Regions from separate parts of the Frankia sp. AgPm24 genome, predicted to be linked through region 3. Evidence: riboswitches for the same ligand, from Rfam matches in the RefSeq annotation. Region 3 holds a riboswitch; each other region holds the start of a gene.
The links. Region 3 has a riboswitch for cobalamin ahead of MXD61_RS05990 (HoxN/HupN/NixA family nickel/cobalt transporter). Riboswitches for the same ligand answer to the same signal wherever they lie in the genome.
Positions count from the first base shown of each region.

Region 1: linked by a shared signal. The riboswitch ahead of bluB (5,6-dimethylbenzimidazole synthase) and the one ahead of MXD61_RS05990 (HoxN/HupN/NixA family nickel/cobalt transporter) in region 3 are both predicted to bind cobalamin.
Region 2: linked by a shared signal. The riboswitch ahead of MXD61_RS06705 (VWA domain-containing protein) and the one ahead of MXD61_RS05990 (HoxN/HupN/NixA family nickel/cobalt transporter) in region 3 are both predicted to bind cobalamin.

Region 1 covers NZ_JALKFW010000203.1:75,099-85,178, forward strand. Annotated here, with positions in the region: gene MXD61_RS18695 (hypothetical protein) at 1-100, opposite strand, end outside; gene MXD61_RS18700 (serine/threonine-protein kinase) at 269-2,488, opposite strand; cobalamin riboswitch at 2,695-2,896, shown strand; gene bluB (5,6-dimethylbenzimidazole synthase) at 2,926-3,612, shown strand; gene MXD61_RS18710 (serine/threonine-protein kinase) at 4,381-6,921, shown strand; gene MXD61_RS18715 (serine/threonine-protein kinase) at 7,005-8,798, opposite strand; gene MXD61_RS18720 (LppP/LprE family lipoprotein) at 9,060-10,080, opposite strand, start outside.
Region 2 covers NZ_JALKFW010000144.1:7,714-17,793, forward strand. Annotated here, with positions in the region: gene MXD61_RS06685 (TetR/AcrR family transcriptional regulator) at 1-413, shown strand, start outside; gene MXD61_RS06690 (cobalamin biosynthesis protein) at 501-1,028, opposite strand; gene MXD61_RS06695 (cobyrinate a,c-diamide synthase) at 1,009-2,604, opposite strand; gene cobO (cob(I)yrinic acid a,c-diamide adenosyltransferase) at 2,598-3,206, opposite strand; gene MXD61_RS06705 (VWA domain-containing protein) at 3,203-5,944, opposite strand; cobalamin riboswitch at 6,176-6,325, opposite strand; gene MXD61_RS06710 (pentapeptide repeat-containing protein) at 6,456-7,583, shown strand; gene MXD61_RS06715 (helix-turn-helix domain-containing protein) at 7,717-9,387, opposite strand; gene MXD61_RS28730 (FxLD family lanthipeptide) at 9,432-9,629, shown strand; gene MXD61_RS06720 (lantibiotic dehydratase) at 9,777-10,080, shown strand, end outside.
Region 3 covers NZ_JALKFW010000138.1:301-10,380, reverse strand. Annotated here, with positions in the region: gene MXD61_RS06045 (hypothetical protein) at 190-531, shown strand; gene MXD61_RS06040 (RNA-guided endonuclease InsQ/TnpB family protein) at 853-1,824, shown strand; gene MXD61_RS06035 (YcnI family protein) at 1,844-2,665, shown strand; gene MXD61_RS06030 (SCO5389 family protein) at 2,761-3,153, opposite strand; gene MXD61_RS06025 (metal ABC transporter permease) at 3,177-4,034, opposite strand; gene MXD61_RS06020 (metal ABC transporter ATP-binding protein) at 4,041-4,862, opposite strand; gene MXD61_RS06015 (metal ABC transporter solute-binding protein, Zn/Mn family) at 5,015-5,965, opposite strand; gene MXD61_RS06010 (vitamin K epoxide reductase family protein) at 6,404-6,952, opposite strand; gene MXD61_RS06005 (DUF929 family protein) at 6,939-7,862, opposite strand; gene MXD61_RS06000 (heavy-metal-associated domain-containing protein) at 7,995-8,213, opposite strand; gene MXD61_RS05995 (hypothetical protein) at 8,364-8,600, opposite strand; cobalamin riboswitch at 8,873-9,052, shown strand; gene MXD61_RS05990 (HoxN/HupN/NixA family nickel/cobalt transporter) at 9,082-10,080, shown strand, end outside.

The DNA of each region.
Region 1 (10,080 bases), on a different contig from region 3:
CGACCTCATGGCGCAGGGTGTCATCGGAGCTGTTTCGGAGTCTGTCGAGACTCAGCCCGCGTACGTCGGCAAGGTACAGACCGAGGGTGGCGTCAGCCATGGCGCTCCCGTTCATCCCCGACGGTTTCCGCTCGGTGGCCGAAACCGGCAGCCGAAACGTCACCTGTCAGGCAGAAGGTCAAGGCCGCATTTCGAGTGTCGCACAACCAGCCCTTGTGACGCGGCGATCCCCTGTGACACAAGGGGAAGGCGACGGTCGGCCGAGGGATCAGCGCGAGGCGCAGGACGCCCGGATACCGAGGCCCTCGTAGTACTTCTCGGCCGCGCTGGCCAGGGGGACCAGGCAGTACAGCGAGCTGGTCGAAATGGCGTCGTGGACGGAGCGGAACTGCCGCCCGTCGTCGGCCCCCCACAGGGCCCGCTCGAAGTCGGCGCGGTGGATGTCCAGGGTGCGTGCGGCGAAAGCGACCAGATCAGGATCGGCGCCCTTGTCGACGACCAGCCCGTTGGGCGCACCAATGGTGTTCACCGCCGGCACGTCGCCATAGTCGCCGGAGGTCACGGGCACCGACTCGTACACCCGGCCGGCGATGAACCTGTCGCCGAGCCGGAAGCGGTAGGCGGCGTCCCAGTTCGCCATCATCGCCGGAAGTTCGTCGGCCAGCGGCAACAGCCGTATCCGCAGCCCGTCACCCAGGGCCCGCACAATCTGCGGGGTTGGTGCCCCGCCGGCCCACAACAGGCCGTCGATGCGGCCGGCGGCCAGATCCGCCAGGCCCCGGGGAAGGTCGCTGGCCACCTTCGACGGTGTGCATTTCAGCAGGTTCTGAAACAGCACCTGACCAAGCTGTTCGGTGCCGGAGCTTTTCAGACCAGTGGAGATCCTGCGGTCACACAGCTGCGCCGCGGTGGTGATCGGCGAATCGGCCCGCACGATCAGGTGGAGCAGGTCGAACCAGAGCGGGCCGACCGTGCGCAGGTCGGTCAGCGGCATGTTGCTGAACTGGTTGACCCCGAACCGCGCGTCGACGGTGGTGTTGAGCTGGACCACGGCCGTCGCGCAGGTCGCGCCGGCCGGGTCCTGCAGGCGCAGCAGGTTGTCGCCGGTGCCGTTGGTGGCCAGCACATCCACGGTGGTACCGGGATAGCGCTTGGTGATGCGGGCGGCCAGTTCCTTGCCGTAGGCGTTGTACGGGGTGCCGTGCTGCCCGGTGTAGATGTTGACGTTCGCGCATGCCCCCAGCTGGGCGGAGGGATGCCACGGGGAGATCGGCGAGGTCGGCACCAGCACGGCGACCAGGGCCAGGACCGCCGCGATGGCCACGATCAGGCCCGCCACCGCGCGCCGACGGCGCCGCGGCCGCCCCGGTTCCGGCGCCCGGGTGCCGGTGGCGATCCCAGCGCCCGCGCCGTTCGCGCCGCCCGCATCGCCGTTCAGGGACCGGAGGTCAGGGGGCCTCCCGGTCGGCTCGGGGACCGTCTGCCGCGGTGGCGCGATGATCGTGGTCTCCCAGACCTGGTCGGCCGGTTCCACCTCGGCGTCCCCCAGCAGGCTGGCGATCAGCTGGCCGGCGTCGGGGCGACGGTAGGGGTTCTTGTGCAGTGCCCGGCGGACGATCACCTCGAGGTCGGGGGCGAGGCCGGACAGATCCGGCTCCTCGTAGACGACCCGGTCGAACAGCTCCGCGAAACTGCCCTCACCGAACGGCGCCCGGCCGGTCGCCGCGTACAGCACCACACCGGCCCAGGCGAAGACGTCCGCCGGCCGGGAGATGTCGAAACTGCCCTGATGGCGGGCGCGCTGCGCCTGCTCCGGGGCCATGTAGGCCGGGGTCAGCCACTGCGGGACGTCCGGATCGTCGCCGCGGTCGGCCCCCGTGCGCGCGGGCCCGACCAGCGCCGCGGCCACCCCGAAGTCGATGACCCGCGGGCCGAGAACGGCCAGCAGCACGTTCGCCGGCTTGAGATCCCGGTGCACCACCCCGGCGTTGTGAATGGCCCGCAGCGCCGAGGCCACACCTATCGCGAACCGTTTGGTGTCGTGCTCCGACAGCGGCACACCGGAGGTGATCTGCTGGCGCAGATCGGGGCCGTTGACATACTCCGTCACCAGGTAGGGAGTGTCACCGGTGTCGAAGTCGAGGACCGCCGCCGTGCAGAAGGGCTGCACCTGCCGGGCGTTCTCGATTTCCCGCAGGAATCGGCCCCGGAAACCCGGCGCGAGGACGTACTCGGAACGGATGGCTTTGACCGCCACCGGGGCGGCCCCGTCGCGGGCGGCATAGTAGACGGTCCCCATCCCGCCTTCGCCGAGAACACGCCGCAGGCGATATGGTCCGATTTCGTCCGGATCGTGCGGGCGAAGGGGTAGTCCGGGCAGCTCCCACCGGCCGCCAGCGCCGACACCCGGCACTGGACGTTCGCCAGGCGGGAATCCCGGGCCGACCGTCACGCTGCTCCCCGTCCGACGTGATCCGACCAGTTGCACTCCGGTGAGCCCGGCTGCTCGGAGGAACCATACCGGAGTGAAAAGTCCTCGGGAAATGGGGCCCGGGCGCCGTTTTCACGGTTCGGCCGCAACCCGCCGGCTCTCCCGCCGCTCCTGCGCCGACGGTCGCGCCGTTCGTCCCGCGCGTGACTGGCCCGGACGGGTGACGAACCGGCAGGCCGGACCCGGCGAGCGGGTAGCGTCCGCCCCGGCAACGTATGCGGGGTGTCCCGGGTGACCGGGAAGAATCGGGAAGCCGGTGGAAGTCCGGCACGGGCCCGCCGCGGTGACCGGGGAGCAGCCGCCCACGCGTCTCCCACGCAGCCACTGGGCCGGATCGGCCTGGGAAGGCGGGCGGTCGGCGTCGATCCGGGAGTCCGAAGACCGGCCCCGCCACAGCGCCGCCCTCACCGGCGGCCCGGCAGCGGGAGCCTGGCGTGTCCACCGAACGTGATCGTCGCACCATCGAGACCGAAACCCTCTACGACCTGCTGTATCGCCGCCGGGATGTACGCGGCGAGTTCACCGGCGCCCCGGTGCCCGACGCGGTGCTGCACCGCGTGCTCGCCGCCGCGCATGCCGCGCCGAGTGTCGGGCTGAGCCAGCCCTGGGACTTCGTCGTCGTCACCGACCTCGCCACCCGGCGTGCCTTCGCCGCGCATGTCCAGCGCGAGCGGGCGGTGTTCACCGAGTCCCTGGACGCCGCGCAGGCCGCCCGGTTCGCCCCGATCCGCATCGACGGGGTGCTGGCGTCCTCGCTGTCGCTGGTCGTCACCTACGACCCGGCCCGCGGTGCCCCCGCGGTGCTGGGCCGGCATGCGATCGCCGACACCGGGCTCTACTCGGTCTGCCTGGCGGTGCAGAACCTGTGGCTGGCCGCGACCGCGGAGGGCCTCGGCGTCGGCTGGGTGTCGTTCTACCGCGAACCGTTCGTCCGCGACCTGCTCGCGATCCCGGCCGGCATCCGCCCGGTCGCCTGGCTGTGCCTGGGCCCGGTGACGGCCCTGCGTGAACTGCCCGACCTGGAGCGGCACGGCTGGGCCCGACGCCGCCCGCTGGCCGACGTCCTGCACCGCGAGCGGTGGCAGGCCCGTCCCGAGACCGAGACCGAGACCGAGCCGTGACCCAGACCGAGCCGTGACGAGGCCACGGTCGGTCGTTCGCCCATCCGCCCGTTCATCCACCCGTTCGTCCGCCTGTTCGTCCGCTCGTGCACATGCCGGCCTCGGCCGCATGCCGAGGGTTGTTTGGCAGGGGAGAGGTCGCAATCCTTGAACAACCCTCGGCATCACACCTACCAGGCCTCGGCATCAGGTCCACGGTCCCCGATTCTCGGTCCTCGGTCCTCGGTCCTCGGTCCTCGGTCCTCGGTTCCAGCGCTGCGAGCGTTCGGTATCAGGTCTGCGGCGTTCGGTATTGGGGCTATGCCCCTTCGGCATTCCAGGCCCCTTCGGCATTCCAGGCCCCTTCGGCATTCCAGGGTCTCGGTCGGGGTTCGGGACCGGGCCCGTTTGTGGGCTGCCCGTTCGGGCCATCCAGGTGGCCCTCGGGATGGTGGTGGCCACCCGGACGCGGGCGGGTCGCGGACCCGTCGCGGTGGCCGCGGCCTGGCATACCGACGGGTTCGCGGGGGAACCGTCCACCCCCGGTGATGAAACCCATATTCACCTCGGACCGTGCGCTCGACGTCGTCCGGCATCCTGACCAGGGACCGCACCTGGGACCGCCGGGTAGTGGTCCGTGCCCGCGGGCGTACGGAGAACGACGGCAGTCAGGCTGCCGGCTCCGGCGCGGGAGGGGGCGACGCGCGCGACGCATGGGGGAGACGCCGGCGGAATCGACCTGGAACTGCGTAGCGAAGTGGTGATGGCCAGCAGTGGTGAGAAGAAGCAGTGGTTAGAAGGCTGGGAAGTTCCTACACCCTGCTGACCCGGGTCGGCCGGGGCGGCATGGGCGAGGTGTGGCGCGGCCATGACGAGGCAGGCAATGTTCTTGCCTTCAAACTGCTGCTGCCACATTTCACCGCCGACCCTGGCGTGGTCGCCCGGTTCATGCGGGAACGCGCCATCCTGATCCGGGTTCAGTCGCCGTTCGTGGTGGCCATTCACGACCTGGTCGCCGAACGCGGTGATCTGGCCATCGTGATGGAGTACGTCGACGGTTCGGACCTGCGCCAGGAACTGCATCGACGGCGCACGCTACCGCCCGCCGAGGCGGTCGGCCTGATCGTCGACATCCTCACCGGGCTGGCGACCGCGCACCGGCTGGGCATCGTCCATCGTGACCTCAAACCGGAGAACGTGCTGCTCGACCGGCGGGACGGGACCTCGCAGCCCAAGGTCTCCGACTTCGGGATCGCCGGGCTGTGCGCCTCGGCGACCCGCCTGACCGTCCCCGGCGGGATGCTCGGCACCCCGCTGTACATGGCGCCGGAAAGCGTCGACGGGGGAGTGGTCGGCCCGGCCGCGGACGTCTACGCCGCCGGAACGATGCTCTACGAGATGCTCTGTGGCGTCGCGCCGTTCGCCGGCCGGGAGATGCTCTCCATCCTGCGTGCGCACGCGGACCTCGCGCCGGGACGGCCACCGGGCATCCCCGACGAGCTGTGGGCCGTGCTGGCCGCGATGCTCGCGAAGGACCCGCAGCAGCGGCCCGACGTCGATCAGCTGCGGGCCCTGCTGCCTGGTCTCGCGGGGATGGCCGCCGGTCTTGGCCTGGACACGCCCCCCGCCTCGAGCCGGGTCCACTCGATTCCCGTGCCTGAGCAGGTCCGCTCGCGGACCGGTGTTCCCTCCTGGGTGCCTGTCGCCGTCCGCTCGGGTGCGTCCGGCGAGGCGGCGGCGCTGCTGACGTCGCTGCCGGCCACAACCACCGGCGACAAGGCGGCCGTTCCCGTCGATCCCTCGTCCCCGTCGTCCCCGTCGTCCCCGTCGTCGCCTGCGGACCCGTCATCCCCCGCGGATGCCGCTGGTTCCGCGGTGGCCGGCTTCGACGAGCCGGCGACCACCCCGGTGGCCATCCCCTCGATGCTCCGGTCAGCGACGGGACGTCCGGCAGCCGCCGCGCGGACCGCATCCGAGACCGAGCCGAAGACCGAGACCGCACGTGGCACCGGAAGTGGGACCGCAAGCGGGACCGACGCCAAGAGCGACGCCAGGACCGGTGACGAGGCCGACGCCGAGGAACCGGTCACCACGCCGACTCCGGTGCCGCCGTCCCTGCCCCTGCCACACCCCGGGCTCGACACGGCTCCCACCGAGCACACCGAGTTGGTACCACCACCGGCCGGTCGGACGGCTGTGCCCGGGGCGCGCTCGTCCGGAGCCCGCTCGTCCTCGGGGGCGCGTTCGCCGTCAGCGCCGCGTTCGACTTCCGGATCACGTTCGTCGGCGGGCACGCGTGCGTCGGCGGGGTCACGTGCGTCGGCGGGGTCGTCGGGCGCATCGGCGGGGCGGGCGGAGCCGGCGGGCGGTTCGCATCCCGACTCCGCGGTGACGGTCATGGCCCCGCCGTTGACCGGTGGTGCCGCGGCGTCGAAGAAGGCGGCTGGTGCTCCCGCCGCCGCGTCCACGGCCGTCTCGGCGGCCGCGGCCGAGACCGCGGTGCGTGCCGCGGGCGGGCGTGGGACGTCCGGTCAACGTCCGGTCCGTCCGGGGGGCACAGGCGGGGCGGGGGATCGGCGTTCGTCGACTGGCGGTGGCGGTGGCGGTGGCGGGCATCGGGCTCCGGGCTCCCGCTCCCGGATGGGTGAGTACCGCCGGTGGGTCGTGATCGGTGCGATCGGACTGACCCTGGTGCTCGTCGCGGTGGTGGTCGCCGCGCTCGGTGGCGGTGGCGACTCGCCGTCGGCTCCGACACCGACATCCCAGGTCAGCGGAGGGACGCCCGGGGGCGTGCCGGTGTCGCCGGGAGCCGGTATCGGCACGACGGGGATTCCCGCCGGACCGGGCGGCGCGGATGGTCAGGGTGGCACCGGGCTGACCGGCCCCGCCACCTCGCAGGACGGTCGGACGAGGGTGGGCGGCTCGACCGCGGCCACCCGGGGCGCGGGTGGCGGCGCGGGACCGGCGGCTCCGGCCCCGGCGCCGACCCGGGCGACACCGTCGCCGGCCGCCCCGGAGCCCAGCAGCGCCCCGACGCCCACCCATGCCCCGCCGTCACCGACCCGCACACCCGACCCTGATCCGCCGTCGCAGACCAGCGAACCATCGCCCGAACCCACATCGGCCAGGCCCACGACCGCGAAGCCGACCGTGCGGGCGACGGCGTTGCCGACGATCAGACCCACCGGCAGGTCGACGTCGACCGCGAGCGCCGGTTCGACGCCCACCTGCGACGTCCCCTCCTCGGACGGCACCGCCTGCCCGACCGGGCGTGGCTGGCAGTCACTGGTCTCCGCCGAGGGCACCCGCGCCGGGATCGTCATGGTGTGACCCACCCGGCGCGATGGTGTGACCCACCCGGCGCGATGGTGTGATCCACCCGGCCTTCGAGGTCGACCCGGGTGGGACGTCCGTCAGCAGGGTGGCGGTGTGCCGCCGGCCTGGCCGTTGGGTGGGCCTGTCGGGCAGCCGGCGGACGGGGACGCGCCGAGCGTCGGCTCGGCGCTGGTGGTCGGCCCGACGGTCGGGGACGCCCCGGAGGTCGGACCGGTGGTCGGGGACGGCGTGGGACTCGCGGAACCCGGGAGGCTGGGCGTCGTCGTGACCCTGGTGGTGGCCGACGGGCCGACAGGGGACGGGGCCAGCGTGCCATCGGGCCCGACCGGTCGGCTTCGGGTCGGCGCCGACGGGCCCCGATGCGCGCCACCGCGACCGTCCGCTCCGGCGCCGCCGGCACCCGGGTCGCCTCCCGGCCCCGGTGCCAGACCGCCCTGCGCCGGCGGCGGAGTCGGCTCCACCCGCGGGTGCGCACCGCCGGTGGCGGCGAACGCGACGACGACACTGGCCAGCAGCACGATCAGCAACGCGGCGCTGGCCAGCGGCGCGGCCCGACGCCAAGGCGCCGGCAACCAGCCGAACACCGCGTCAAGACGACGCCCACCGCCCGGCGGCCCCGCGGCCCCCTCCGCCCGCCCGCCCCCGCCATCGCCGCTGCCACCACCACTGTCACTGCCACTGCGGTCGTACCCGCCGGCCGCCACCGGGCCGCGGGCGCCGCCGGAGTCACGCGCGGCCCCACCGGTAGCACCGCCGGACACGGCGACGACCCCACCGCGGTCGACCCCACCGGCGAGCACACGTGGATCGTGGACGGAGAGCTGGGTCACGGCGCCCAGGCGCGGGTCGGTCTGCCCGGGCCGGCGGGGCACCGGCACGGTGCCGGCCGATCCGTCGTCATGCGGCGGTGGGGTCGGACGCAGCGCCAGGGGATGGGTCGGCTGGTCGGGTCGGTCGGGGTCGAGCGCCGCGGCGGGCCGCTCGGGGGTGCTCGGTGGCGGATGGGACTGCCACGGTGTGAGTGCCAGCGCCGCGGCCCGGTCGGCATCCGCGGGCGTGCGGACCTGAGGGTCCGCGACCAGGCCGCGGACCAGGTCGGCGGCGCTTGGCCGGTCCTGCGGGTGGCGGGCGAGGGCGGCCCGGACAAGCCCGACCAGCGCGTCGGGCACACCGGCGATGTCGGGCGGACGGTCCTCGCGCATCCGGGTGAGCACATCGGGCTCTTCGGAGGCGAACGGCGGATGCCCGGTCGCCGCGTAGGTCACGCAGGCTCCCCAGGCGAAGATGTCGGCGGCGGGGCCGGCCCGCTCGCCGCGCAGCTGCTCGGGTGCCATCCAGGCCAGGGTGCCGATGAGAATGCCGGTGCGGGTGTGGCTGGGGGTGCCGGTGGCCCGGGCGATGCCGAAGTCGATGACCTTCGGGCCGTCCCAGGCCAGCAGGATGTTCGAGGGTTTGAGATCGCGGTGCACGACGCCGACGGCGTGGATCGCGATCAGCGCGTCGGCGAGCCCCACGCTGAACCCGTGCAGCAGGCGCTCCTCCATCTGCCCGTGGCGCAGTACCGCGTCGGCCAGACTGGTGCCCTCGACGTACTCGGTGGCAAGCCACGGGGCGGCGGCATCCGGATCGGCGTCGAGCACGGCGGCGACCGCCCGCCCGTGGACGCGCCGGGCCGCCGCGACCTCACGACGAAACCGCTCCCGGAACTCGGGGTCGCCCGCGAACCGGGCGTCGGGCACCTTGACCGCCGCCGCCCGCCCCTCGGCGTTGAACCCGAGATAGACCGTGCCCATCCCGCCGGCGCCGATGCGGTTGTGGATCGTGAACGGGCCGACCCGGCGCGGGTCACCCTCGACCAGCGGGGTCAGCACGGCCCGGCCTCGCCACCGGAGAGGGCGCCGCCGGCACCCCGCTGCCGTGGGAGTCGACCGCTCGCCGCGGACCGCCCGACCTGCGCCGAAATGGTCGCTCCTCCGATCACGTTCTGATCACGTTCGACGGGACGGCCCGACCGCCGTGGCAGCATGGTCCGGGGGTGCCGTCCATGCTGCCTCCAGACGTTAGCGTGTGGGTCCGACCGGCTGGGCCCAGCCAGTCGAGGTGGGCGCGTCGCCACCTGTGGCTACCGGCGTCTACCGGCGACTGCCCGTGGCGTTCGGGTCGTTGGGCGGGATCGTGTCCAGCGCGGTGAAGGCCGTGCCCGTCCACTCGAAGCGCACGTCGGCGTGGCCGGAGGGGGCGTTGGGCTGGTCCTGCGGATCGAACGTGGCATAGCGCAGGGTGACCCGGTAGTTGTTCGGTTGGCGGACGAGGGTGATGTGGGCGCTCGGCGCCGAGGTGTCCGTGCCGCGGTACTCGCCGTCGGCGAAGACGAAGGCGAACTGCTGCGGGTTGCCCCCGGCGGACCCACCGGTCCCGATCACCACGTTGAGCCGCCGGTCCTCCTGGTAGGTGCTCAGGTCCGGGTCGTAGCCCTTACCGCGGATGATCTGTGCCGCCTCGTCGGTGGACAGCACCTTCGGCGTCGCCGACGGCGTGCTGGTCGGCGTCTGGCTCGGGGTGGGGGACGTGCTGGGCGTGGCGGTCGTGGCGCTGGTCGTGGCCGGCGCGGTCGGCGTCGACGAGGTCGGCGTGGTGCTGGCCGTCGCATCGAGGCTGCTGGACGTGGTGACGGGTGTGTCCCCGCCGTTGTGGTCGCCGGTGAGCGCCACCGCGGCCGCGATCCCACCGCCCAGCAGCACCACCGCCAGCAGCACCCCGGCGATGATCGCGCCGCGCCCGCCGCCCGACCGACCCCCGTCCCCCCCGGACGACGGCCCGTAGCTCTGCGAACCGTAGCTCTGTGCCCCGTGGTTCTGTGCCCCGTGGTTCTGTGCCCCGTGGTTGTACGCCGCGCCGTAGCCGTCCGCGCCGTACCTGCCGGCGTCGTGGCCGGCGGCGCCCTGACCGCCACCTCGGTAGCCGCTGGCGTCCCGGCCGGCCGGGCCCTGGCCGCCGGCACCGTAACCGGCGGTGCCATAGCCGGCGGCGGCGCGGCGGGGGGTGTCGGGTGCGCGTCGGGTGCGGGCGGAGAAGTCGGTGGGGGGCGGCCCCTGGGGCGGGGTGGGTGGCAGCGACCAGATCTGGGCGAGGGCGGTCTCGCTGGCCTCGTCG
Region 2 (10,080 bases), on a different contig from region 3:
TCGGTGACCGTTATGACACGCTGCGCGACGAGGCCGACCGTCTCCTCGACGCCTGCGCCGCCTCGGGGGCCTTCGCGGCGCTGACCACCTGGCTGGATCTGTTCGCCTGCCACCTGGCGCTGTTCCAGGGGATGGCGGACTCGCTGCGTCCCACCCTGCTCGAGCCTGCGGTGGACGCCGCCCGGGGATGCGACGCGATGCTCGCCGCCTGGGACCGCCTGTTCACCCGGGCCCAGCAGACCGGCGCGATCCGCCGCGACGCCCGTCCCCGGGACATCCTGCGCGCGGTCAACGCCCTGCGCTGGGCCACCCAGGGCACCCCCACCGCCACGGACGAGGCCGACCGTCTGCGCGCGCTGCTGCTCGACGGCCTTCGCTACCAGCACACCGACGGCATCCGGGCAGGTCGGTGATGTCGGCCGGTGCCGCTCGGTCGGTGGGCTGACCGTGGCGATGTCACGCACCGCGTCACCCTCGGGCGCATCCGTCCTGGATGTCGGCTACGCACATCCGGTGCTCGGGTGTCGGGCGATGGCGAGGGTGGCGCGGGGGCTGGTCTGTTTGCGCAGGACGAGACGTCCCGGGGATGGTGCGACGGTGTCGGGCCGGGTGGAGGTGGTGGGCAGGGCGAGTTGGCAGGCGGCTTCGGCCACGCTCGGGGTGCCCAGGGCCGCGGCGGCCGCGGCGCTGGGGTGGGGGACGTCCACGGTGGCCAGCAGTGCGGCGGGGTGGGCGATCAGCGGCCAGCCGTGATGGGCGGCCGCGCCGCGCAGGCCGGGTTCGCGGGCGCGGACGTCGACGGTGGCCAGGGCCCGCACGGACGCGGGGGACGCGCCCAGGGCGCGCAGGCCGTGGTCGATGAGGGCGAGGACCTCCCGCGTCTGCACCCCGGGCCGGGCGCCGATGCCCACCACGAGATCGCGTGCGCTGTGGTGGGGCGGCGGGTTCCCGGGTGGGGTCCTGGTCCGCGGGCCGCGCGGGGTGGGGCCGCCGGTGTGCTCAGGCAGCTCAGGCGGCGTCGATGGCATCGGCGGGATGTCCGGTGTCGGCGGGATGGGCGGGGCGGGTCGCGTGGGCGGCCTCGAGCAGGCGGCGGGCGATGTCGGGCTGGCCGGCCCAGTGTAGGTGCAGGTAGGAGGCGTGGACCTGGCCGCGCACGAAGCCCTCGGCACGCCACCGGGTCGCCGTCTCGCCGCCACCGCCCCGGGCCGCGCCGCCACCGCGGGGTGCGGTGGTGTCCCGGGCGGGTGGGAGAGGGTCGTCGGCGATGGGAAGCCACCAGGCGGCCCCGGTCGCCGCGCCGGGGGCGGGCAGGACGGTGCGGTGGAACTCGTGGGCGCCCAGCGGGGTGCCGGCGGAGGTCAGGGGGCTGGCGGTGGCGGCGATGGCGTGGCGGTAGCCGAGGGTGAGGCGGGGGCCCATGACGGCGGCGACGTCGAGCACCCCGCACATGGGGACGCCGTCCAGGGTGGTGGCGAGGTAGAGCAGGCCGGCGCATTCGGCGCTGATGGGACGTCCGGCGGCGGCGAACGCGGCGATCGCGGCGCGCAGCGGGAGGTTCGCGGCGAGGTCGGCGGTGTGTTCCTCGGGGAAACCGCCGCCGAGGATGAGCGCGTCGGTGCCGGCGGGCAGGTTCTCGTCGCGCAGCGGGTCGACGGTGACGACGTCGGCGCCGGCGGCGCGCAGCAGTTCGGCGTGTTCGGCGTAGCCGAAGGTGAACGCCGCCCCGCCGGCCATCGCGACCCGCACCGGCCGTCCTCCTGTGCGCGGCGACGGCGGCCGCGCAGCCGAAGCCGGGGCTGGGATCGGGGAGGGCGAGGGTGCGGGGGTGGTGAGGGCTTCGGTGGGCTGCCAGGTGGGGGTGTGCAGGGGTGGGGCGGCGCGGGCGACGCGCAGCAGGGCGTCCAGGTCGCAGGTGGTGGCGACCAGGTGGGCGAGGCGGTCGACGGCGGCGACCGCGGCGGGGCGGCGTTCGGCGGCGGGGACCAGTCCCAGATGCCGGGACGGGGTGTGCACGGTGGTCTCGCGGGGCAGCGCGCCGAACACGGGCATGCCGATGTCGGCCAGCGCGTCGGTGAGCAGCCGGCGGTGGCGTGCGGAGCCGACCCGGTTGAGGATGACACCGGCCAGGTGCAGCCGCGGGTCGAACATCCGGAAGCCGGTGACCAGCGCCGCGATCGAGCGGGATGCCCCGGAGGCGTCGACGACCAGGACGACGGGGGCGTCGAGCAGGCGGGCGACATGGGCGGTGGAGGCGTGGTCGGGCTGCTCGCCGGCGCGGGGTGTGGCGACCCCGTCGAACAGGCCCATCACGCCTTCGACGACGGCGATGTCGGTGCCGGCGGCGGCGTGGGCGAACAGGGGGGCGAGCCGCTGCGGTCCGCACAGGACGGCGTCGAGGTTACGTCCGGGTCGGCCGGTGGCCAGCGTGTGGTAGCTGGGGTCGATGTAGTCGGGGCCGACCTTGTGTGGGCTGACCCGCAGGCCGCGGGCGACCAGCGCGGCCATCAGTCCGGTGGCGACGGTGGTCTTGCCGGCGCCGGAGGTGGGTGCGGCCAGCACGAGCCGGGGCAGGTCGAGGCGGCGCGTCGGGCCGGTCACCATTCGATGCCTTTCTGGCCCTTCTGGCCGGCGTCCATGGGATGGCGGACCTTGGTCATCTCGGTGATGAGGTCGGCGGCGTCGAGCAGGGGGGTCGGGGCGGCCCGGCCGGTGATGACGACATGTTGGGCACCGGGGCGGGTGCGCAGGGTGTCGACGACCTCGTCGAGGTCGAGCCAGCCCCAGCGCAGCGGGTAGGTCATCTCGTCCAGGACGTAGAGCCGGTAGGTCTGCGCGGCCAGGTCGCGGCGGATCTGCGCCCAGCCTTCGGCGGCGGCCGCGGCCGGGTCACCGGCGGGGTCGACGCGGTTCTGGATCCAGCTCCATCCGGCGCCCATCCGATGCCAGGTGACGGTGCCGCCGGCGCCGGACTCCCCCAGTGTCTCGAGGGCCTTCTCCTCACCGATGCGCCATTTCGCCGACTTGACGAACTGGAAGACGCCGATCGGCCAGCCCTGCGCCCAGCCGCGCAACGCCAGACCGAACGCCGCGGTCGACTTTCCCTTGCCGTCGCCGGTGTGCACGATCAGCAGCGGCCGGCCGCGGCGCGCCCGGGTGGTCAGCCCGTCGTCCGGCACCGTGGACGGCACCCCCTGCGGACTCATCGGGACGGCTCCTTGATCTCGACGCGGACGGCCGGTGGGGCCGGTGGGGCCGGTCGGGTGGGTGGGGCGGGTGGGTGCAGCAGGGGTAGGGCGTCGAGCGGGATGGTCGGGGCGCCGAGGGCGTCGGCGAGACGGGCGGCCAGGCCCAGCCGGATCATGCCGGTCTCGCAGTCGACGACGACACTGGCCAGCCCACCCGCGGCCATCCCCCGCCCCCCACCGCCGCCGCCGCGGGCACCGGACGTTCCGGACGCGGCCAGGGCTGTGGGGGCGCTGCGACGCAGGGCGTGGGCGACGGGCAGCGGGTCGCCGCCGGCGGTGGCCCGTCCGTCGGTGACGACGACGAGCAGGGCACGGCGGGACGGGTCGCGGCGCCGTTCGGCGGTCAGCACCTGCCCGGCGCGCAGCAGACCGGCGGCCAGCGGCGTCCGTCCGCCGGTGGGCAGGGCGTGCAGGCGGGCGGCGCCGGCCTCCACACTGGAGGTGGGGGCGAGCACCACCTCGGCGCCGGCGCCGCGGAAGGTGATCAGACCGATGCGGTCGCGGCGCTGGTAGGCGTCGACGAGCAGGGCGAGTACCGCGGTGGTGACCAGGGTCATCCGGGCCCGTGCCGCCATCGACCCGGACGCGTCCACGCAGAACAGCACCAGGTTGCCTTCGCGGGCGACACGGTGCGCGCCGCGCCGGTCGGACGGCACCAGCCGCAGCGCCCTCTCCCCACCCTGGCCGCCGCCCCGGGAGGCCTCCGGGAGGGCACCCGGGACCCTGCCCGGGGTGACGTCCGGGGTGAGGTCCGGGGTGGACGGGGGGGTGCGGCGGCCGCGGGCGTGCTGGTGGGGGGCGGCGGCGAGCAGGGTGGCGGGCAGGTGCAGGCCGGGGGCGCTGGCACTGGTGGCGACGACCGCGCCGCGGGTGGTGCGCGCCGGGGAACGGCGTCCGCTGGCTGACGAGGTGGCGCCGAGTCCGCCGACGGTGAGCGTCCGCGGCCGAAACAGCGTTCCCGGTGCGGCGGCGGTCCCGGTCGCGGTGGCCCGTCCCGGCAGGCCCACACCGCCGTCCCCGCCGGTGCTGGTGGCGGCGCCGTGTCGGCCGCGCTGCCCGGGTGGGGCCAGGGTGGGCCCGGTGGGACGGGGCGGGAAGGCGGGGCGGCCCGCACCCGGCGGGTGGGCGCCGGGTGGTGCGGCGGCCCGCGGGTCGTCGGCCAGGGTGTCCACGGTCGGGGCGTCGGCATCCGCGCCGGCAGCGGCCAGCTCGGGATCACCAGGCTGCGCGCTGTCACCGGGCCGGGCGGCGTCCCGGGCGGTGTCGAGGTCGTGGTCGTCCGGGGTGAGAAGATCACCGTCCGGGTCGAGATCGTAGGGATTGTCCAGGTCGTAGGGGGTGGTGGCCCGCGGGTCGCTGGTGTCCGGGTCGCCGGTGTCGGTCATCCCGCCCGGTTCCGCGGAACCGTCTCCCGGACCCTGACCGGACCCGCCGGGTCCCCCAGATCCGCCAGATCCACCGGGACCGTCGGGACCGTCGGGACCGTCCTCATCGTGATCGCCGTCGTCGTTCCCGCCGGGGCCCTCCGACCCATCAGGATCCTCGGGGCTGTTCCCGGTGTCGGGGTGGCGGGCGGTGGCGGCGTTCGAGGACGCGCCGGCCTGGCGGCGGGCCTCGGCCTGCTCACGGGCGCTGCTTTCGGCGGCCACGGCGTCATCGAGGCCGGCCAGGGCGTCGGCGAGGACCGCGGCGAGGGTGGCGTCGTCGAGGTCGGGGGCGTCGAACGGGCCGCGGCGGCGCCGATGCGGCAGGGCGAGGCGGGCGCCGGTGCGCAGGTCCGCGGCGCGCACGGTGTCGCGTCCCGACCAGGCGGCGAGTGCCAGCGCGGTGCGGGCCAGCACGACGTCGGCGCGCATCCCGTCGACGTCGAGGCCGGCGCAGATCGCGGCGATCGCGTCCAACGCGGCGTCGGTGAGGGTCACCGCCGGCAGGCGCACGGTGGCGGCGGCCACCCGGGCGGCGAGGCGGGCCTGCGCGGGCGCCCAGGCGGCGACGAACCCGGCCGGGTCGGCGTCGTAGGCCAGGCGGCGACGGACCACCTTGGCGCGCAGCCGCGGGTCACGGCTGGCGGCGACGGTGACGGTGAGCGCGAACCGGTCGAGCAGCTGCGGGCGCAGCTCGCCCTCCTCGGGGTTCATCGTCCCGACCAGCACGAACCGCGCCGGATGCCGGGCGGACACCCCGTCGCGTTCGACGTGGGCGACACCGGTCGCGGCCGCGTCCAACAGGACGTCGACGAGATGGTCGCCGAGCAGGTTCACCTCGTCGACGTAGAGGATGCCGCGGTGGGCCGCGGCCAGCAGCCCCGGACGCAGCACACTCACCCCGTCGGCGAGCGCCCGGTCCAGGTCGAGGCTGCCGGTGACCCGGTCCTCGGACGCGCCGACCGGCAGCTCCACCAGCCGCACCGGCCGCACCACCGACACGGACACCGGCGAGGTGGACGCGGACGAGGTGGACGTGGGGTCCGCGCCGGGTGGGGAGGCGGGCGGATGCGGTCCGTCCGGGCAGCGCGGGTCGGGGGCGGCCGGGGCGCAGGCGAACCGGCAGCCGCGGACCACCTCGACCGGGGCGAGCAGGTCGGCAAGCCCGCGGACCGCGGTCGACTTGGCCGTGCCCTTCTCCCCGCGCACCAGCAGCCCGCCGAGGGCCGGGCTGACCGCGTTGAGCAGCAACGCGAGCCGCAGATCGTCCATCCCGACGACCGCCGCCAGCGGGAACCCGCCGACCCGGTCCGCGGCGAACGGATCGGCCCGACCCGCCGGCGAGGTGGTGACACTCGACGGTTGCGCGCAACCGGATGGGAGCGCCGTGGCCGGTTCCGCGGAACCGGGTGCTGCTGTGGAACCGGATGGTGCTGTGGGTGGTGCTGGCATGCCGCTGGTCCTCCCCAGGTCCTCGCCCGTGGTCGTCCATCGCGACGGCCGGAGTATCCTGGCTCCCGGATCCTGCGCGCCGCCGTCGGCCTTCCAACCGCGCTGGCGGTCGTGACCTGCCCCTGTGGCTGTAGGGCACGTGGAGGGCGGCGCTCTCCGGTGACAGTGGCGGGACCGCGCCGGATTCGCACCGGCTTCCTCCGCTAGCTGTCGCGTCCGCCAGCATGTCACATCCGCCAGGCCGCGGTGGCGTCGTCGTCCAGGCCCCACCCGCCGGCCCGACCCGCCGACGTGCCGCGCTCCCGGTGGGACGAGGCGAAGGAGACCCCCCGTGTCCACCCCCCGACCGGACGGCCCACCCCCCGCACCCGCCTGCACCGACCCGGGGACGACGGGGACGACGGGGACGGCCACGGGGTCCGTCCCGGCCGCCGGCCGGGCCACGGCGGTCACGCTCACCCTGGTGGACGTGGCGCGGGTACGGGCCGGGCTGCGCGCCGACTGCGCCCGATGCGCGGGATTGTGCTGTGTGGTGCCCGGGTTCACCGCGTCCGCGGACTTCCCGATCAGCAAACCCCCCGGTGTCGCCTGCCGGCATCTGGACGGCGAGCATCGCTGCGGTATCCACACCGAGCTGACCGGACGCGGTTTCGCCGGCTGCGTCGCCTTCGACTGTCTCGGCGCCGGCCAGCAGACCACCCAGGTCACCTTCGCCGGCCGTTCCTGGCGCACCCACCCCGGCGACGCGCCGGTGATGTTCGCCGTGTTCGGGGTCCTGCGGGTCCTCCACGAGTCGCTTTACCACCTGGGCGCCGCCCTGAGCGCCCTCGACCCGTCGGGTTCGGACACCGCGGCGCTGGCCGCCCGCCTGCGGGAACTGTTCACCGCCACCCTCGCCCTGACCACCACCACGGACGCGGACCGGCTGCGCGCCGTCGACCTCGACCTCCACCGCCGCACCGTCCATCTCGCTCTCACCGAGGCCAGCACCGTCCTGCGCGGCCCGGCCGCCCCGTCCACCGGCCGGGCCGGCCCGAACGACGCCGGCACCCGCGGGGCCGGTGGGCGCGGGGTCCGCGACGGGGATCTGATCGGCGCCCGGCTGGCCGGCGCGGACCTGCGCGGCGTGGTCCTCACCGGACGTCTGCTGCTCGGCGCCGACCTGCGAGGCGCGGACCTGCGCCACGCCGATCTGCGCGGCGCCGACCTGCGCGGGGCGGATCTGCGCGGCGGGGACCTGCGCGGGGCGTGGTTCCTCACCCCGATGCAGCTCGCCGCCGCCCGCGGCGACGCCACCACCCGCCTGCCCACCGGCCTCGACCACCCCACCCACTGGCCCACCACGGCCATGGCGGACACCACGAGCACCGGCAGCACGCCAGCTCCTTCGTCCGCACCTCACAAACGCGGCCGGTCGGCACCTGACCGCCATCGACGCAGCCGGCGCACCCCACGATGACCAGAGACACGATGACCATGGGGGACGACGAGACCGCCTGTCCCTCGTCGTCAAGGCAGAAGGCACCCGTTCGCGTCGCGCCAGTACATATGCGGCGTTAGCTCCAGCGGCCCCGTGCTCGGGATGGGGCGGTCTACGTCGTCGTGGCGACCAGTGCCTTGCGGATGTGATCGCGGAGGTCAGCGACTGCGGGCTGGTTGCTGTGCGGAACGGCCATGGTGTCGAGCACGCGCAGCCGGGCGTAGCCGCGGGTGGAGGAGAGGCTGGTGATCGCGTTCACGGCGCCGTGGCCGGTGGCCACCGCCCCGGTGATGTCTCCGGCTTGGAACTGCACGGAGGCCAGCGGGGGCAGGATGACAGCGCGGCTGCGCTCGTATTCCGGGCCGTAGCTCGCTGCGGCGGTGGCCAGCTTTTCGATGGCTTCGCCTGCGAACTCCGGGTGGGTCAGTGCCAGCAGGTACAGGGAGTGGCCTTGCTGGGCGGTGATCTCGGCGTCGGTGACGTACCACGCCCACGGTGGGGTTGTGGCGGGGTCGGCAGCAGCGTAGGTGTCTTCGGCATTGCCGATGGCGCGGCGGGTGGGCTCGGGTTCGCCCAGGGCGGCCCGGCACCATCCGAGGACGGCGAACAGGTAGCCCTGGGTGATGGTGCTGACGGGGTGGCGGCGGTTGGCGGCGGTGGCAGAGGCGAGTTGCACCAGGCGCAGCGCTTCGTCCGCGCGGGCCGCGTGTGCGACCGGGTCGAGGCTGTGCAGGTGCAGCGCCTGATGCGCCAGGTCCAGAAGGAGGTCCACGGTGAGGTCCGGCGCGCGCGGGTGGTCGTCGGCACGGCGAGCGGTGTCGAGGGCGTAGGTCCACAGGCGACGAGCGGCGTCGTGGTCATCGACGTCGTAGGCCATCCAGCCAGCCATGCTCGCCAGGTCGGCGAGGGCGATGAGCAGCCGGTCCCGGACCTGCGGTGTGCAGGAGGAATCCTCGAGTCGGCGTACCTGGTGTAGCTGGGTGACGGCGGCGGCACGGTACAGGCCACCGCCGTGGGCGAAGTCGGCCCGGCGGAACCCGTCGGTGATGGCCTCGATCACGTCGACGTCGGCGGCGCCGATGCGGGGCCGGGACGCGGGTGTGATGTCGCCGGGCAGCAGGGAGCCCAACCGGCTGAGTTCGGGATGCAGGTTCGATCCCAGGGTGGCAGCGGTAACCAGGGCGAGGAAGTCTCTGCGTTCCAACCAACTCACCTCCTCCTGCATCACAACGCTACCCGGGGTTTCGCCGGGGAAGCCAAGTAGGCGGGGTGCAATCCCCAGGCGGTTGGCCAGGCGGGCGGCCAGCCTGACGTGGGTGAGTCGCCGTTCGCCGCGTTCGACGGCCGAGACCCGTGATTGGGAGAGTTCCAGCAGGTCAGCGAGTTGAAGTTGGGACAGTCCCGTGTGGTGGCGGACCGCGGTGAACACCGGGCCGAAATCGTAGCGTGCTAGGGCGGCGCGTAGTTCCGCATCCTCGTAGAAGTCTTCGGGGATTGGCTTGCGGAACCCGGCGGCGCGGGTGCAGGCGCTGCACATCGGCGTGGTGGCGCTCGGTGTGGTGTTGCAGAACTGACAGCGCTGTCGTTCTGGACCAGCCATGGGCCGCCTTCCCAGACGGTGTTCGGGCAAGTTCACAGGGTAGCCCGGCGCTGGCTGTTCGTTGGTGGGTTCGACCGCGGCGCTGGCAAGCCCCACTGGGGCTAGCTCCACCGGGGATCGCAGAAGCATCGGGTGGATAGGACAGTGAGCGCCACGCCGGGCAGTTGACGACCGCTTTTCCACGGCCAGGCGGTAGGAGACCTCATGTGTCGAGTGAAAGGTGCAGCGTGACCACAACCCTGACTTCCGAATTCCATCCCCTCCTCTCGCCGGCGACCAGCCCGGTCGTCGAGGACCCTTTCGCTCTCGACGTGCGGATCATCACGGATGTTCCGCCGGGTGACGCACTCGCGGGCTGCAAGGGCGGCACCGACGACGGGTGCGACCCGACCTGCGCGTCGGCGTGTGTCTCAGGCGGGGTGTAGGTCCGCTGCTTCGCGGTGACAGGTCGGGTGGGACCCCGGCCTGTCACCGTTCTTCGTCGTGATGACGGTCTGGAGGTTTCGATGGGTGCCCGCGACCGGACGCCGCTCTACCGGCATGTCTAGGTTACGTTGCTGCGGGCCGCAGCCGTGCCGTTGTCCGACGCCTCGCAGCGGTGGCCTGACCTGACCGATACGGCTGGGTGCCGGCGCTGGCTGGAGCAGATGTGGTCCAGGCCCGAGCTTGCTGACGCGATACGCCAGGCCAGTCCCTCGCTGGGCGCCGGTGTCGACGCGATCCGCACCGGACGTGCTGTGAGCGACAAGCAGATCCGCGGTGCAACGACCTCCACCATTCGTTATCTCCTGCGCAGTATCGGCCGTCCCACCCCCTTCGGTCTGTTCGCAGGCGTCGCCGCTGTGTCTTTGGGTGCTGCGGCGCGAGCGGAGTGGG
Region 3 (10,080 bases):
GCTGTGTCCGGTAGTGGACGCCCAGCTCGCGCCTGTTTGTCACGACGCGCCACGGGCGCTCTAGGGTGAGTCGCTGTGAGGGCGACAGCACGGTGCGGGGCCGCGGGCGCTGCGGACCCTCGTCTTCTCGCCCGCCTGCGTCGCGGTCGCCACCGCAGCGCACCTGGCCGCACACGGGGGGCGCCCGCGATGGGCGTTCTCGCTCTCGCTACGGCCGCGGTCGCCGTGGTCAGCGCCCCGCTGGCCGGCCGGCGCCGGAACCTGCCGACGACGAACGCCGTGATGATCGGCCTGCAGGTCGGGATGCACGTACTGTTCCATGCCACCGAAGCGCCGATGGTGCCGGTCGTGACGGGGCACCTGCTGGCCACCGGGTCCGGCCTGGTGCCGCTGCGACGCGGCGGTCACCGCCGCGGTGATCCTGGCCGAGGCGGCGGTTTCGCTATTGGCCGTTGTGGTGGTACGGCTGCTGACCGGCTCGATCCAGGTGCCCGCGGTCGCGGGACCGAGGCTCGTGCGGCCAGCGCGTGACGAGTTGTGGATACCCGGCCCGACCGCCCTGTTGGTGAACATCGTGGTGCGTCGCGGTCCCCCGCGGGGGCGGTTCGCCGCGAACCTCCTCGCGGCCTGACACCTGGATCCGACGGACATTCCGCGTTGTTGCACGCCGGTGACCGCCCAGCACCGTAGCGCTCGGGCCGCCCCGGCATCCGCACCGTTCACCGAGAAAAGGCCACCTGTGACCGGGAAACGTAGCGCGGGCCCCGTCCTTCAGGGCGGGGCCCGCGCGTCAACTCGGCTGCGAGAATGACCGGGGAATCGTGTGTTCTGTCAGGTGTGGGAAGTCGGGTGGTGAAGCGGGCGTACCGCTACCGTTTCTACCCGACCCCCGGCCAGATGGAGAACCTCGCGAAAACGTTCGGTTGTGTCCGCTACGTCTACAATCGGGCGCTTGCGGAACGGCGCCGGGTGTGGTCCCAGGAACGGCGGCGGATCAGCCACGGGGAAACCGATCTGATGCTCACCGGGTGGAAACGGGACCCGGGCACTCTGTGGTTGGCCGAGCCGTCGAAAGGCCCGTTGCAGGCCGCGCCGCTGCGGATCGTCTGGTCCCGTCCGTTCCCGGAAGGCGCGGTGCCGTCGCGGGTGACGGTGTCCCGGAACAGCCGGGGCCAGTATCACGTGTCGATCCTGGTGGACTGCCCGATCGAGGCGTTGCCGGCGGCGGGCGGGCAGGTCGGGGTGGACGTGGGCATCACGTCGCTGGTCACGCTGTCCACCGGGGAGAAGATCGCCAACCCGCGGCACGAGCGGACCGACCGGGCCCGGCTGGTCCGGGCGCAGCGGGAGCTGTCCCGGAAGAAGAAGGGCTCCGCGAACCGGGCGAAGGCCCGGCTGAAGGTCGCGAGGATCCACGGTCGGATCGCCGACCGGCGGCGGGATCATCTGCACAAGCTGTCGACTCGACTCGTTCGCGAGAACCAGACGATCGTCGTCGAGGATCTCACCGTACGGAACATGGTCCGTAACCACGGTCTTGCCCGTGCGATTGCGGATGCGGGCTGGCGGGATCTGCGGACCATGCTGGAATACAAGGCCGGCTGGTACGGACGCGACGTGGTCGCGGTGGACCGCTGGTATCCCAGCTCGAAGACCTGCTCGTCCTGCGGGACGCTGGTCGAGAAGCTGCCGTTGAACATTCGGGAATGGGTCTGCCGGTGCGGTGTGGTCCACGATCGGGATGTGAACGCGGCACGGAATGTTCTCGCGGCGGGGCTCGCCGTGATCGCCTGCGGAGACGGAGTGAGACCACCCCGCTCCTAGAGTGGGGAGGCGTCTGTCAGTGAAACAGGAAAACCTGCCCGCGAGGGTAGGAATCCCCGGTCTTCAGGCCGGGGAGGATGTCAAACTGCCTCCTTCGCCCCTGCGCCGGCCATGGCGCCGCCTCGCCGCCGTGGGCATCGCTGCCGGCGTGCTCGCGCTCGCCGTCGCCGCGCCCGCCTCGGCGCACGTGACCGTGCACGCCGACGACCCCACCCGCGGCACCTCCGACGCGGTGCTCGCCTTCCGCGTCCCCAACGAACGCCCGAACGCCACCACCACCAGACTCGAGGTCGCGTTCCCGACCGCCACGCCGCTGCTCGGCGTGCTCGTCGCCCCCCATCCCGGCTGGACGTTCGCCGTCACGAACACCGCGTTGAAGCCACCCGTCAAGACCGATGACGGGACGATCACCGATGCCGTCTCGCGGGTCACCTGGACCGCGAACAGCCCGGCCGACGCGATTCCCGCCGGTGGCTATGCCGACTTCACCGTGACGGCCGGGCAGCTTCCCGACACTCCGACCCTCACCTTCAAGGCGCTGCAGACCTACTCGAGCGGGGAGATCGTCCGCTGGATCGACGAGGAGCAGCCCGGACAGCCCGAACCGGACGACCCCGCCCCCGTCCTCACCCTGACCGCCGCCTCGTCGGCGCCTGCCTCCGCCGCTTCCGCCGACGACCAGCAGACGACGGCACGCGGTTCCGCCTCCTCGTCGGACACCACCGCCCGGGTGCTGGGCGGTCTCGGGATCGGTCTGGCGGTGGTGTTCGGAGCCGGCGGCTACCTCCTGGGCCGGCGACGCCCGGCCAAGGCCGGGCCGACCAGCCCACCCCAGGACTGACCGGCCCGTCATCGGGCCTGGGCTACCCGGCCGTCGCATCGTCCTACCAGGCACGACGCGGCGGCCGGGATGCGTTCCGGTCGATTCCGGCCACGTCAGCAGTTGACGAACCCCGGTTGCTGGTTGAGGACCTGGCTCTGCGGGGAGACGAACCGCCGGTACTGCTCACCGGCGGTGGCCTCGGGTCGGAAGGCGGCCAGCCGGTGGCAGTTCTGGAAGGCCAGCGCCACGCCGAAGTGCCGTTCCAGGGCCGCGCGGATCGCGGTGCTGGCCATGGCGCGCAGCAGCTGGCCCTGCTCTGTGTCGCCCGTGGGCGGGAGCTGGTTGTCGGTGAAATCGGCCGCCGCGGCTGGTAGTTCGCCGGCGAGCCGCGCGACCAGGTCGTAGGCGTAGGGCAGGGACTCGCGGATGCAGGCGAGGAAGTCGGCCTCGTCGACATGGCCTTGTTCGGCCTGCGCCAACAGGCTGGGCGACACGGTCAGGGACATGGGTACCTCCTGGGTTGTAGCCGCTACCCGGGGCGGGCGCGGCGCGGGTGCGCAGGGTGGTGCGGACGCCGGCGGGTGCGCAGGGTGGTGCCGGCGAGGCGGGCGCCCAGGTAGAGGGCGAAGCTGATCGTCGAGACGAGCACGCTGGCCTTGACGTTGGTCTGCAGGCTGGCGAGGAGGCCGCCGTCGGCGGCGACGAGCGCGAACGTCACCGACAGTGCGGTGACGGTGGCGGGCCGGGCGGAGAGCCGTCCGGCCGCGGCGGCCGGGGTGATGGCCAGGCTCAGGACGAGCAGGGTCCCCACGATCTGCGCGGCTTCGGTGACAGTGAGAGCGAGGACGTAGAGGAACGCGACACCGACGGCGCGGGTGGGTACGCCGCGTGCCTGCGCGACGTCGGGGTCGACGGAGGCGAACAGCAGCGGCCGGTAGAGCACGGCCATGGTGACCGCGACGAGACAGGCGACGCCCAGGAGCAGGAGGAGCTGCCGGTTGGAGACGCCGAAGATCTGCCCGAACAGGATGTTCGTGGCCTCGGTGGCGAACCCGTGGTAGTGGGAGAGGAGGTAGACCCCGGCGCCGAGGCCGAAGGCGAGGATGACCCCGATCGCGGAGTCGCGTTCGCGTTGCCGGGCGCCGAGCAGTCCGATGGCGGTGGCGACGACGAGGCTGCCCAGCAGTGCTCCGATGACGGGGTCGTTCGCGATGAGCAGGCCGGCAGCGGCGCCGGTGAAGGACAGTTCGGCGGTGCCGTGGACGGCGAAGGCCGCGCCGCGGGTGACGACGAACGGGCCGACGAGCCCGGTGATGACCGCGACCAGGGTGCCGGCGGCGAGGGCATGCTGCGCGAACGGCTGGTGCAGGTAGAAGTCCAGGCCCATCGCCGGTCAGGTTTCCGCGGGAGCGTGGTCGTGGCCGGCCGGGTGGTGATGCCCGCGGCCTGGTTCGGCGTGGGCGGCGTCGGGGGCGCCGACGACGACGATCCGGCCGCGGACGCGCACCACGTCGATGTCGGTGCCGTACAGCGCGGACAGTGTCTCGCCGGTCATGATCTCGCAGGGGGTGCCGATGGCCCAGCGGCCGGCGACGAGATAGAGGATCCGGTCGACGAGTGGCAGGATCGGGTTGACTTCGTGGGTGACGAACACGACCGCCGTGCCTGCGGCCCGGCGGCGGGTGTCGATCAGGTTGCTGACGGCGTGCTGGTGGTGCGGGTCCAGCGACAGCAGCGGTTCGTCGCACAGCAGGACGGCGGGGTCGGTGAGCAGGGCCTGGGCGATGCGTAGCCGTTGCTGTTCGCCACCGGAGAGCAACCCGACGGGGGTGTCGGCGTAGCCGGCGGCGCCGACCGCGGCGATCGCCTGATCGACCCGGTTCCGACGGCCGCGCCAGAGTGGGGCCACACCCCAGCGGTGGCCGTCCCGGCCGAGGCCGACCAGGTCCCTGCCCCGTAGCGGCAGGTCCGGGTCGAACGCCTTCTGCTGGGGGATGTAGCCGACGTGGGCGCTGCCGCGGTGGGGGGTGTGCCCGCAGACGGTGACGGTGCCAGCGGACAGCCGGTGCAGGCCGAGCAGGACCTTGAGCAGGCTGGTCTTGCCGGCCCCGTTGGGGCCGAGGACGGCGAGGAACTCCCCCGCCGCCACGTCGAGGGTCAGACCGTCCCACAGTGCGCGCTGTCCGAACCGCAGGGTGGCACCGGACAGCCGCACAGCCGGGTCCGCGACCGGTGGGTGGGCATTGGCGGGGGCATGGCCGGCCCGGTCGGGGACATCATGCGCTGTGGCTGTGGCTGTGGCTGTGGCTGTGGCTGTGGCTGGCGGGTCGCCGCGGCGACCCGGGGTGCGGATGGTAGGAGGCATGATCAGCCGCCCAGTGCGCCGAGGATGGCCTTGGCCTGGTCGTTCTGCCAGGTCTGGAAGTCCTTCTCGTCCGGGGGCAGGGTTTCGGTGACCCCGATGACCGGGATGCCGTTGGCCTTGGCCAGGGCCCGGGCCTGCTCGGTGATCGGGCTGGTGACCTGTCCGTTGTAGAGCAGTACCCGGACCTTCCTGCCAGTCAGAGCGGCATCGAAGGCGGCGGTGTCGACCGGGGACGGGTCGTTGCCATCCTCGATCGACTGGGAGAACGACGCCGGCGTGGCCAGCGTCAACCCGGCGGCGGTCACCAGGTACCCGGGGACCCGTTCGGTGTAGGCGATCGGGGCACCTGCGTAGCGCGTTCTGATCTGGCGGATGGTCGCGGCCACCTGCGCCTCACCGGCGAGGAACCTCGTCAGATTGGTCCGGAACGTGGCCGCGTCGGCGGGATCTTCCGTAGCGAGCCGAGTCTCGATCGTGTGCGCGGCGGTGACCACATAGGCGGGGTTGTACCAAAGGTGCGGGTTGGGATTGTCTCCGCCGGCTCCGACCGCCTTCGCGATCGACAGGACCTTGCGCGTCGAGTTCGGCCCGGCCTTCAGCAGCCTGTCGGCGAAGTCGTCGTAACCAAGCCCGTTCTCGATCACGAATGCGGCGCTGCTGACGGCGGCGGCGTCGCGCGCGTCGGTTTCGTACTGATGCGGGTCCGTGTTCGGATCGCTGATGATCGAGGTGGCCGAGACGTGGGAACCGCCGATCTGGCGGGTGATGTCACCCCAGACGTTCTCCGCGGCCACCACCTTCACCGCCCCGGCCGCGCCGCCTGTGGTGGGCGCACCGGTACCGACGGTGCTGCCCGCGGCGCTTCCCGATCCGCACGCGGCCAACGTCAGAGCGCCGAACACCAGGATCGCGCAGGGCGCTGGTAAGCGGCGGGTCAGGGCATGGCGGGTCATGGCAGGAATCTCCAGATCATGGGGCGGTCGCCATCGCCGTCGGGATGGGACCACAGGTCAGGGGCGCTGGATCGGCGCTGCGACGGCCTCGCTCCGACGAGTCCCCAGCCGTCCACCACTAATGATTACGGATACGGGAATCATTTTCATTATGCATGGAAGCCGTCTTGGCGGCAAGGGTGACCACGGCGCGGACAGGCGTGTCGCCGATCGGGGAACGTCGGCTCCGGAGCCGCCCCTGATCTTGCGATCGGCGCAGTCCCGGCACTGGTCAGGCCATGAGCAGGACGCGCTTCTGGTCAGGCCGTGCGCAGGACGCCCTTGCGGAACAGGTCGGTGGCCGCGGGGCAGATCAGTGCCCCGTGGGTGACCATGCGGGCGGCGTCCTTCGCCAGCCCCGACGTCCGCGATGATCCTCGGCGCGAGGCCGGAGGGTGATCAGCCGAGTTCGTGATCGTCTGCTGCGGCCTGGTCGTCGGGCTCGGCGAGGACGGTGCCGGCCACGACGACGGCGAACAGAGCGATGGTCAGGACGTGTACCGCCGTGCACCACAGACAGATCGCGTCGAGGGTGAACAGCTCGGTGTAGACGAGGTGGACGACCATCCCGACGCCGGTCAGGGCGAACAGCAGTCGGCCGTAGCGGACCACGGGATGGGCGAGCCGCCACGCGACCGGAAGGGTGAGCGGCGCCATCACCGCGAAGAAGACCAGGCCGAGGAGCGCGACCGGGATGCCCAGGGTCTCCGATTCGGGGCTGGTCGTGACCTTCTCGCAGTTGACGACCCGGGTCCCCGGGCAGGCGAGCAGCGACGCGGTGTCGTAGTGCGCCACGGTCAGGTAGGTGGCGACCGCGAGACCCGCGGCCACGATCGTCAGGCCCGTCAGGGGGAGCCAGGCCGGCACCGCCGAGCCGGCCTGGCTCGGCGACTGGCCGAATCCGCCGGGTGCGACGGGTCGGTCGGTGTCGGCGTCAGCGTTGGGCATTGATCCCGCTCTGCAACTGGGTGATGGTCCTTTCGTTGCAGACGGTAGCCGGCTTCTGGTTGGTGAGCTCGCAGATCGCGGCGGTGATGGCGTTCGCGGTGCCGTCGATCGCCGTGGCGATCGGGCTGTTCGGGTCGGTGAGCGTGGCAGCGACCTGCTCGCGGGTCCTGCCGGCCAGCACCTGCGGGCTGTAACTGGCCCCGCTGATCATGTATTTGCCGCCGAGGTCGACGAAAGGGATGGCCCCCGCGCTCGAAGCGTCAAGGTAGGGCGGGGCGTCGTACCTGGCAAGCAGCGCGGAGTCGGCGGCCGACGGCGTGTCCAGCGGGGTGTAGCCGTTGCCCGAGGCAATGTTGGTCGTCTCCTCGACACCGGTGAAGGACACCAGGTCCGAGGCGTACGCCGAGCCGTGGAAGGACAGCGTCGGCGTACGCGGGAACACGTCCGAGGCCGAGGAACTCGTCGCCTGCAGCTGGGACCAGGTACCGAAGCGCGAGAGCGCGACCACCATCGGCCATCGTTCGGCCGCGCAGTAGGGGCAGTACTCGGCGCCGATGTAGAGCACCCGGGGCTTCCCGTCAGCGGTGAGCGCCGGGGCGGAGATCGGCGTCGGCAGCTTCTGCGCGCTGCCCGCGCCGATCTTCGCCAGCGTCGCCGCCGGCACGCCGGTCACGCCATGGACGACGGCGGCGGAGGCGGGACCGCTGGCCACCGCAGCGGGCGTGTCCCTACCGCTGGAGACCTTCACGGCGACGAGTACGCCGATCACCACGACGACGAGCGCGACCGCCACGCCACTGATCCACCACGCTCGGCGCTGGCGGGCCTTGCGGGTCTGCGCGGCCCGCATCGCCGCGACACGGGCCTGCCGCTGGGCAGCGGTGCCGGTTGGCCTGGCCTTGGACGACACCCTTGCCTCCTGGGTCTCGGCGGGAATGCTGTGCGCGCCTTCCCGCGGGCTGTCCGGCGGTCCCGGCCACCGCCGCCGGGCATTGCCGAGAACGGCCAGCCTGGATGTCGGCGATGGAAACGCTCACCTCGCTCAGGCCACGGTGACGGTCCCGATGGTGTAACCGGCCTCGACGATCGCTGCTTCGATAGCCGCGGTGTCGGCCCCGTGGGCCCGCTCCACCCGCACGGAGGTGGCGGCAACATCGACCGACACCGCGGTGACGCCCGGAACCCGGCCCACCGCCTCCTCTATCGCCGCCTTGCAATGCCCGCAGCTGATGTCGGGAACCTGCATCGTCAGCGCTGTCATGGACGCTCCTGCCCTTGGTCGAGCCTCACCCTTGAGGCACTTTCGACGGAGCGTAGTAGATGCCGGGGTGTGTGCCGAATGATGTCACTGTGGCGTGTGGCACCGTCGCACAACAGATCAGGCGCAACAGGCCGGGAAAGGACGGCGAGCCTAGGCCACGCCCAGGGCGAGTTCCGTCTCGACCAGAGACATGATCTGCCCGGATCGGGCCTCGTCGACGATGACCTGGAGCTGTTCCACGCTCATCTGGACACGCTGGCCGAAATCGTCGGTCAGTACGATGCGCCGCTCCGGCCGCGCGTCATGGTCGACGAACAGCTCCGGGCAGCCGCAACTGCACTTGCCGCAGAAGGTCAGAACGTGACGGGAAGTTCCGGACTCGGCCATGTCGGCTCCCGGGGTGCGAAGAGTGATCACAATGTTCAGGATTCGACCCGGCTGCCCGGCAGCTCGGCGGACCCCTCCAGTTTCGGACCATAAATCTCCTACAGTCTGTCGGAGAAGCACCTCTTCTTGATTTTTTTGGGCTGCCGGGCATCCGGCCGGGGCATCCGCCTCGGCCCGGGACGGCGTGCCTGCCCGGCACCGGGGCTCCCCGCGGTCACCCACGGCGGTCCCCGGTCGATCAAGCGGGCTTGCGGGGAGGCGACGACAGGCGCTAACGTGCTGCTGCCCTTGGTGCTCGGGAATTCGGTGTGATGCCGAAGCGGCCCTCGCCACTGTAAGCAGATGAAGTCGGGTTCACAAAGCCACTGGACGCGTGTCCGGGAAGGCGGATCCGGCACCGGAGCGATCCGGGCCTGCGAGCCAGGAGACCGGCCAAGGCGCTGCTTTGTCCTGTCCACGAGGTGCTGGAAAAGGAATCCCGGTGTCCCTGTCTGCCGTCTCCTCTGCCCGACTCGGTCGCGCCGAATGGCGCAACATCGCAGTGATTCTTTCTGTCATCCTGGTGATGAACGTCGTCGCCTGGATGGTCCTGCTCGTGGGCGTCGCCCCCCAGCACCTGAAACTCGGCGCACAGGTGTTCGGGGTAGGCCTGGGCGTCACTGCCTTCACTCTGGGGATTCGGCATGCCTTCGACGCCGACCATATCGCCGCGATCGACAACACGACCCGTAAGCTGCTGGCCGACGGCAGACGTCCGGTCTCCGTGGGATTCTGGTTCGCCCTCGGCCATTCCACCACCGTGATCGGCATGGCCGGGCTCGTCGCCGTCGGCGCGAAAGCCGTCTCCAGCCTCGCCGACGAGGATTCCGGCGCACATCAGACCCTCGGCATCATCAGTACCTCGGTGTCCGGGACGTTCCTGTACCTGATCGGTATTCTCAATCTGCTGGCGCTGATCGGCATCGTCAAGGTCTATCGGCGGGCGCGGACCGAAGGATATGACGCTCATGCTCTCGACGAGGCGTTGGACAACCGCGGATTCATCACCCGCATCCTGCGGCCGTTGATGAAATCCATCAATCATCCGGCGCAGATGTACCCGATCGGCCTGTTGTTCGGCCTGGGATTCGACACCGCCACCGAGGTCACCCTGCTGGTACTTGCCGGGGCCGGCGCGGCGAGCGGTCTGCCCTGGTACGCGATCCTGGTGCTTCCGCTGCTGTTCACCGCCGGCATGACCCTGTTCGACACCCTCGACGGCGCGTTCATGAACGTCGCCTACCGGTGGGCGTTCGCCAACCCCATTCGCAAGATCTACTACAATCTCACGATCACCGGCCTGTCCGTCGCGGTCGCCCTGCTCATCGGCACGATCGAGCTGGTTGGTGTGTTCCACGAGAAGCTCGACCTCACCGACCCGGTCAGCACCTGGATCGCCGATCTCAACCTGCAGAACGTGGGTTACCTCATCGTCGGCCTG